Glaciimonas sp. CA11.2: one gene and its partner. The protein of the gene in region 2 binds, or shares a complex with, the protein of the main gene of each other region. Links are inferred from orthologs where the notes say so. Each region holds a gene or a part of one and is shown on either strand. Other genes may lie near its edges.

What was found.
Region 1: the proteins of RGU75_RS01635 (region 2) and RGU75_RS16535 are in contact, whole or in part, in a cryo-EM structure (PDB 8GIZ), measured with the Escherichia coli proteins. The link is inferred for Glaciimonas sp. CA11.2 from one-to-one orthologs.

Annotation. Positions count from the first base shown.
Region 1 is NZ_JAVIWL010000001.1:3,814,172-3,817,937, reverse strand. The notes cover bases 1,009-3,766. They hold RGU75_RS16535 (DNA polymerase III subunit delta'), read right to left. Parts: upstream 3,031-3,766; coding sequence 1,987-3,030; downstream 1,009-1,986. Other genes in these bases: tmk (dTMP kinase), read right to left, coding at 3,134-3,742; RGU75_RS16540 (PilZ domain-containing protein), read right to left, coding at 1,389-1,766; RGU75_RS16545 (N-acetyltransferase family protein), read right to left, coding at 1,009-1,386. Outside these bases: RGU75_RS16550 (TatD family hydrolase), read right to left, coding at 1-632; more of RGU75_RS16545, read right to left, coding at 847-1,008. UniProt on the Escherichia coli protein: Part of the beta sliding clamp loading complex, which hydrolyzes ATP to load the beta clamp onto primed DNA to form the DNA replication pre-initiation complex.
Region 2 is NZ_JAVIWL010000001.1:386,370-390,622, reverse strand. The notes cover bases 1-2,956. They hold RGU75_RS01635 (DNA polymerase III subunit gamma/tau), read left to right. Parts: upstream 1-360; coding sequence 361-2,553; downstream 2,554-2,956. Other genes in these bases: RGU75_RS01630 (YbaB/EbfC family nucleoid-associated protein), read left to right, coding at 2,839-2,956; RGU75_RS01640 (isovaleryl-CoA dehydrogenase), read right to left, coding at 1-156. In the rest of the region: more of RGU75_RS01630, read left to right, coding at 2,957-3,159; RGU75_RS01625 (antibiotic biosynthesis monooxygenase family protein), read left to right, coding at 3,172-3,480; recombination mediator RecR, read left to right, coding at 3,489-4,085. UniProt on the Escherichia coli protein: Part of the beta sliding clamp loading complex, which hydrolyzes ATP to load the beta clamp onto primed DNA to form the DNA replication pre-initiation complex.

The DNA.
Region 1 (3,766 bases), 3.4 Mb from region 2 along the record:
GCGAGATACGGCGAGTCGGTCTCAATTAAGGTACGTTCCAACGGGACCTCCAAAGCAACGGCTTGCAGGTCTTTTGCGCTCTTAAAAGTAACGATGCCGGAAAACGAAATATAAAATCCCATTTCAATTGCCGCTTCAGCCACCGCCAATGACTCGGTAAAGCAATGCATGACGCCGCCAGCGCCACCGGCATTCGTACCCGCGCCCTCTTCACGCATAATTTTTATCGTATCTTCCGATGCAGCGCGTGTGTGGATAATCAATGGCTTTCCGGTTGCTCGGGAGGCGCGTATATGACGACGAAAACGTTCACGCTGCCATTCAAGATCACCTTTAAGCCGAAAATAATCCAGACCGGTCTCACCAATAGCGATGATTTTTGGATGATCGGAAAGTCTGACCAAGTCATCCACCGTCGGTTCTGGCGTATCTTCGTAGTCGGGATGAACACCCACTGAGGCGTAGATATGCGGGTAAGTTTTTGCCAATTTCAGAACCTGCGGAAAATCAGGCAAATCGACAGAGACGCACAGCGCGTGCGTCACCTTGTTTTCTGCCATCTTAGCCAATATTTCTGGCATTTTCGCAGCAAGCTCGGGAAAATTGATATGACAGTGAGAGTCGATGTACATGATATAAGTAGATTAAAAACAGGGCAAATCGGAGTAGAAAATCATCTGAACAACGAAAACAGATGAAACACGACAGGAGGCTGCGGATAGACATGCTGCACATTATTACTGGACGTGGAATCGATTTGTATCGATTTATCTAACGAGTTGGCAATCCCGCGATCAAGCAAAACAAATGGATAGTACAAATAGCGCTCGCACAACCAGCATAAATTTATGCGACGCGCTTGCCTAATATTACTAAATCGCGCTCAATGCCATCAAGCGTTGCCACCCTTGGCATGTTGGCCCAGCGCTCGAACCCAAATACTTCAAATAATTTCAAACTTGGCGCGTTGTGACCGAAGACAAAACCCAGCAAAGTGTGAACCCCAGCTTGCGGTGCATAAGTAAGAGCCTGCTCCATCAGATAACGGCCAATCCCTTTGCCACGCGCGACTTCATGTATGTAGATCGAAATTTCAGCAGTTCCAGCGTAGGCGGGACGACCGTAAAAATCAGAATACGACAACCATCCAACGATGGCAGGCGAGGCGGCATCATCAACCGATTGATCGACGGATTGATCAAGTTCCTGCTCAACAACCCATAACGGACGCAAAGTTGCGTTGTGGTGATCGAACCAGGCTTGACGCGATTCAACCGAAACCGGCTCTGTATCGGCCGTCACCTCACGCGAGGCGACGGTACTGTTGTAGATTGCAACTATGGCGGTGAGATCCTGTTGCGTGGCGATTCTGTGATGATATTTCATATTTATAAAGTGTGAGTAGGTCGGCTGGAACTCAGTGCGGAGCCAAGAATTTCTTCAATGCGAGTACGTAATCTATGTCCACCATCATCATCTGGAAAGTGAACGCCAATCCCCTGGGCCCGGTTATTATTTGCGCCGGATGGTGTAATCCAGGCGACTTTGCCAGCAATCGGATATTTTGCGGGGTCTTCCATCAAAGTGAGAATCAAATAAATCTCATCTCCAATAACATGCGCTTTGTTGGTCGGCACGAACACCCCACCAAAGGTTAAAAACGGCATATAAGCCGCGTATAAAGCCGATTTCTCCTTGATCGCCAGGGATAAAACCGAGGGTCTGGCTAACCTTACACCACCACCAACGATTGAATTTTCTGCCATGTGCTTTCCCTTTCGAATAATTAAAACCCGCAATTGCATGACGCATGTTTGCTGGCAATGTGACCCCCGATCGCAACATTGCGTTCACTTCACTTACTAGCGACATCGCACAAGTGGCATCAGCCTGACGTACCATCATACCGTCTTCATCAGTAAGTTCTCAATAAACCGCGTCGGAACAATCTGTCGATACTTCTGAAATTAATGCCGAGAACAAGATTCAGGCAAATATTTTTGCATAATCCAACAGCATATCTTCAATAAAAAGCCGCGCAGATAACGGATGCTCCGCAATCGCCCGTCGCTCGTTACAAGCCTTTAATCCACGCAACAAATCACCCGTTTGTGTCCTTGCGGCAAGGGTAACCAGAACCTTTTGATGGCGCGGATAATAGCGAACGGTGTTGGTCATTTTCAGCGAAAACAAATCATAGAGCCAGCGCTGCTGCCAACCGAGTAGTTCTACCACGGGCGTTTTCTGCAAGCGTTCCGCGCATTTCAGCGCCCCATCAATACCGGGCGCACTCAGATAAGCTAACAACTCGTTGATCAGTTCACGCCCTTCACTTTGTGACTGAATCTGTGCGGTCAACGGCGCGCCACCCTGCTCGGCTAGCCACATATCAGCATCAGCGACACCTTGTTGTTGTAACCAGAGAAGCGCCTCCTGACGTGAAGGAACCGGCATTGGAAATTTACGGCAGCGCGATAATATCGTCGGCAACAACCGATCCAGGCTATTCGAAATCAACAAAAATACAGTGTTCGGCGGTGGCTCTTCCAAGGTTTTTAAAAGGGCATTGGCGGCGGCGGCATTTAGCGCTTCTGCTGGATACAGCACCACTACCCGTTGCCCCTGACGATGCGTAGAAATATTCATGAATCCGGCCAACGCACGAATTTGATCAATCTTAATTTCTTTCGATGGCGCTTTAGTCGACTTTGCAGTTTTTTTGCTATCCCCTCCATCGTCGGCCCCGTCGCCGACATCGCGTGCATCCTCATCCTCCAAAGTTTCTGGCCGCACCCGACGATAATCAGGATGATTATGCTGAACAAACCAGCCACATGATGGACAAACGCCACAGGCGTGACCATCCGCTAGTGGCGCATCGCAAAATAACGACTGTGCAAATTGCTCGGCAAAAATGGTTTTACCAATTCCTTCAGCACCGTGAAACAAGATCGCGTGCGGCATGCGGGCGCGCATTGCTTGCAGCTGCTGCCAAGCATTACTTTGCCATGGGAATATCAAATTACTCATTAATTTAACAATCACTCAATCCATTAATTAATTACTTTGTTGGCAACTCGGCAAGTGTACGCCAACGCTAATACTAGACCACCGGTCCGGCAATCACGCCCCGTTACAAAGCCGCGATGATTTTTTCCAGGCCTCGCTGAATGTCAGCAATAGGTTGTGTCGAATCGATTACCCGGAAACGGGCAGGAAACTGCGCCGCTCGACGCAAATACTCCGCACGCGTATCGGCGAAAAATGTTGCCTTCTCCTGTTCAAACCGATCCAGATCACGCGTCGCATCCAAACGTGCCCGCGCCACTTCTAATGGCACGTCAAACAATAGCGTTAGATCCGGCTGCAAATGTGGATGTACCCATTGCTCTAAAACATCCAATTTATTCAGAGAAAGTTTTCTGCCGCCGCCCTGATAGGCAAACGTCGCATCGCTAAAACGGTCAGAAACGACCCAATCGCCGCGTGCCAATGCCGGCTCAATGACTTGCGCCAAATGCTCGCGGCGGGATGCAAACATCAGCATAGCCTCGGTTTCAAGATGCATTTTTTTATGCAAGACCAATTCACGCAATGCTTCGCCCAGTGCCGTTCCGCCGGGCTCACGGGTCGTAACTACGATCAGTCCACGACTGCGTAATAATTCAGTAACGTAGCCGATGTGCGTTGATTTCCCCGCCCCATCGATACCTTCAAAGGTAATAAATTTTGCAGATGTCATAGATCTCTGAACATTTCCGTAAGT
Region 2 (4,253 bases):
GCGACCCAATTCTGCACCGTAACGGGCTAGCTCTGCGGCGTGCCAGCCAGCTTGCAGGCGTTGCACGCCCGCCGTCAATATGGCGTCGTCGTTATACAAATTGTTATCGGTCAGTGGTTTGACCTGATTAGTGACTTGGTGCGTGGGCGATTGCATGGCATCTCCTGGCGGGCTTGATCTGACGTTGCATGTTTGAACGCATGGCAAGGTTAGCGTAGTCTGAATTTGTTATATGTGCCAGCGCAAAAGCGAGCCAACTCGGGGCAGATTTGTCGGCATTTCTTAAAATCCTTGCGAGCGCTTCCTCTAAGGTAAAATGAGTGCTGAATTTAACAGCCAGCAATGCGCGCCCGCCACTCTATGTCATACCAAGTCCTAGCTCGTAAATATCGCCCAAGAAGTTTCGACACCCTGGTTGGTCAGGAGCACGTTGTGCGGGCATTGACGCATGCGCTGGAGCAACAGCGCCTACATCATGCTTATTTGTTCACTGGTACAAGGGGCGTTGGTAAAACGACGCTGTCGCGCATACTCGCCAAGGCCTTAAATTGTCAGGGTATTGATGGCAACGGTGGAATTACCGCTCAGCCGTGCGGTGTGTGTGATGCCTGCGTGGCGATTGATGCGGGGCGATTTGTTGATTATATTGAAATGGATGCAGCATCCAATCGCGGTGTGGATGAAATGGCGCAATTGCTGGAGCAGGCGGTCTACGCGCCGTCAAACGCCCGTTTCAAGGTCTACATGATCGATGAAGTCCACATGCTGACCAACCACGCATTCAACTCCATGTTGAAAACGCTGGAAGAACCGCCCGATCATGTCAAGTTTATCCTTGCTACTACCGATCCCCAAAAAATCCCGGTAACGGTCCTGTCGCGATGCCTGCAATTCAATCTGAAGCAGATGCCGCCGGGTCATATCATTAGCCATCTGGACGATATTCTGGGGCAGGAACAAATTGAATTCGAAACACCGGCTTTGCGCCTTCTGGCACAAGGCGCACACGGATCAATGCGCGATGCCTTATCGTTAACCGATCAGGCGATCGCCTACGCAGCTGGCAAAGTAACGCTTGAGGCGGTGCAGGGAATGTTGGGCGCGCTGGATCAGACCTATTTGATTCGGGTGCTAGATGCTTTGGCCCTAAACGATGGTGCCGGTTTGTTGGCTGTTGCTGATGAAATGGCAATTCGCAGTTTGTCGTATAGTGCCGCGTTGCAAGATCTCGGTACTTTGTTGCATCGCGTCGCGTTGGCGCAAAGCGTCCCTGCAGCGTTAGCAGAAGATTTGCCTGAGCGCGAAGATGTCATGCGTCTGGCTGCGGCGTTTGATGTCGAAGAAATCCAATTGTTTTATCAGATCGTTGTGCATGGTCGTAATGAACTTGGCTTAGCACCGGATGAGTACGCAGGGTTTTCAATGACCTTACTGCGGATGTTGGCTTTTCGGCCACAATCGGGAGATGGAACCGGAATAGTGGCAGCACAGCAACGATCGGTTGCGCCATCGCGCCCGTCTGTATCAACTTTCACTCCCGCTTCATCAGCAGTGGTTGCAGTTAAAGCCCCAATAACCGCCGCTCCGACGCCGTCAATTCCCGCTGCACGATTAAGTAGTGCGCCGCAGGCCGCTACCACCAGCGCTCCTGTAGGACGTGTCGATGGTAACCTCAGTCCGGCGATGGCAGCATTGGCAGCAGCGCGAGGTGGCCTCGCCAGCAAACGCCCGGGCGCCTCTCCCGCCGCGCCTGCAACTGCTTCGGTTACCGCGGCAATCAGTAATTCTGCGATACCGGTCAGATCTCAGCCGACGGCGATCCCGGAGATCAAAGTACCGGCAAGTCAACCACCGAAAGTAACCTCTACTGTATCGTCGCCACCACCTTGGGAAGAGGATATTCCGCTGCCGATGGACTTGTCGGATAACGATTCATCCGGATCGAGCTATGACGCGCGCGCAGAGCCACGTACCGCTTCCGCCATGCACACATCAGGTCGTTCAGAAGCGCGTCCTGTAACAAGTACTCCGTCTGTGCCAACACCGGCAAACAAGCCAACCGCAACGTTGAGTATGGATGCGCTGTCAATGCAATCGTCATCGTCAAATCCGCTGCCACAGAAAGCCGCTGCTGACCCGTTCGTTTATCATCCAGATCCATCATTGAACTGGGATGGCGACTGGCCAACCTTGGCGGCACTATTGCCGGTACGTGGTGTTGCACATCAACTAGCGCAGCAAAGTGAGTTGCTGCGTTTGGACAGTACCGGAGCAGCCATTCAAATTTACCTGCGCATTCCCCTCGAGACGTTACGCTTACCCGCTAATGTTGATAAACTAACTGCGGCGTTAACCGAGCGTTTTGGTCGCACGGTGCGGGTCGAGACAGAAATTGGTAACGTGCGTCACACCGCGAATGTGAAGGCGCAAGGCGAGCAGGCGGAACGGCAGCGTTTAGCTGAAGAGACCGCAAAAAATGATCCATTTATTCAAAGCATGATTCGTGAGTTCGGTGCAGCGATTGTTCCTGGATCGGTCAAACCGTTAGCCTGAAGCTAAGCCTGAACTTGAGCAGTATCGTCACGGACGGTAGGTCACGGACGGTAGGTCACGGCAATGTAAAATTGACATGGGTGACGAAAAAACAAGCCAATTTAAAATTGGGCTAACTGCTTCGACGGAGGAATTGTTATAAACGCCGTCGAAGAGCAGTTAAACAGTTGGTATCGCCCAACCGTAATGGGCTGGATAGATTGCTAAATAGCAATAAAAATTATCGCCATCAATGTGCGATTTTGTGTCATTCCCAACACTGAATTAACTTAAAGGAGCAACATTATGATGAAGGGCCAACTCGCAGGCTTGATGAAGCAAGCGCAAGCAATGCAAGATAATATGAAAAAAGCGCAGGATCAATTGGGCTTGATCGACGTCGAAGGTGAATCTGGCGGCGGTCTCGTCAAAGTAGTCATGTCTTGCAAAAATGCTGTCAAGCGCGTGACGATCGATCCGTCCCTGCTGGCTGATGACAAGGACATGCTAGAAGATCTGGTCGCTGCTGCTTTCAATGACGCCGTACGCAAGGCAGAAGAAACCTCGGCAGAAAAAATGTCCGGGCTTACTGCTGGTATGCCACCAGGCTTCAAAATGCCGTTTTAAGTACCGCATCCTATGATTCTTAACGCTGCAACGCTGGATATTATTCCCGGTCAGGAAGCCGCATTTGAAGCGGCTTTCGCGGAGGCGAAAAAACTGATTATGTCCACGCCGGGTTATATTTCGCATGCGTTGCAGCGTTGCGTGGAACTCCCGAATCGTTATATTTTACTGGTGCACTGGCAGACGCTAGAACACCACACGATCGGCTTCATGCAATCGTTTCAGTATCAAGAGTGGCGCACGCTAATGCAGCATTTCTATAAGCCGCCACCGATTCTTCACTATGCACCGGTGGGTCGCAAGATCTATCGTGGTTTTTAAGGTCTGATGTGAAAACCCCTTCCAGTCTGGCCTTTTTGACAGAAGCTTTACGCCACTTGCCCGGCGTCGGCCCGAAGTCGGCGCAACGTATGGCTTATCATCTGTTGCAGCATGATCGTGATGGCGCAGCGTTGCTTGGTCGCGCATTGATGCAAGCGGTCGAAAAAGTACAGCATTGTTCAATGTGCAATACTTTCACCGAGCATGATCTGTGTGAGGTATGTTTGGATCCTGAGCGTGACACGTCATTACTCTGTGTAGTGGAAACACCCACCGATCAGTTGATGATCGAGCAGACGTTGACGTTTAAAGGCCTATATTTTGTGTTGATGGGACGGTTGTCGCCGCTTGATGGTATTGGCCCGAAGGATCTTCAACTTGAAAAATTAATCGTCCGCGCCACCAATGGGGTCGTAGCCGAAGTAGTGTTAGCGACCAATTTCACCAACGAAGGCGAAGCCACCGCCCATTACATTAGCGAAACCATGAAAGCACGCGGCCTGAAGGTTAGCCGCCTGGCTCGTGGGGTTCCGGTTGGTGGCGAGTTGGAATACGTGGATGCCGGTACTATTGCGCGTGCCATGTTGGACCGTCGCGCCACTTAACGATAATCATTCGTCGTCGTCGACATGCTTTTTCGTCACGTGCAGCCTTAGAGATCTAAACATTGTCGATTTAACTGGTAGTTGATTAATACACAGCATAAGGGGCGATGGTATTCATTTTATGTCGCCGAATAACGATAAAAAAAACTCACCATGTGTCTTTTCAGC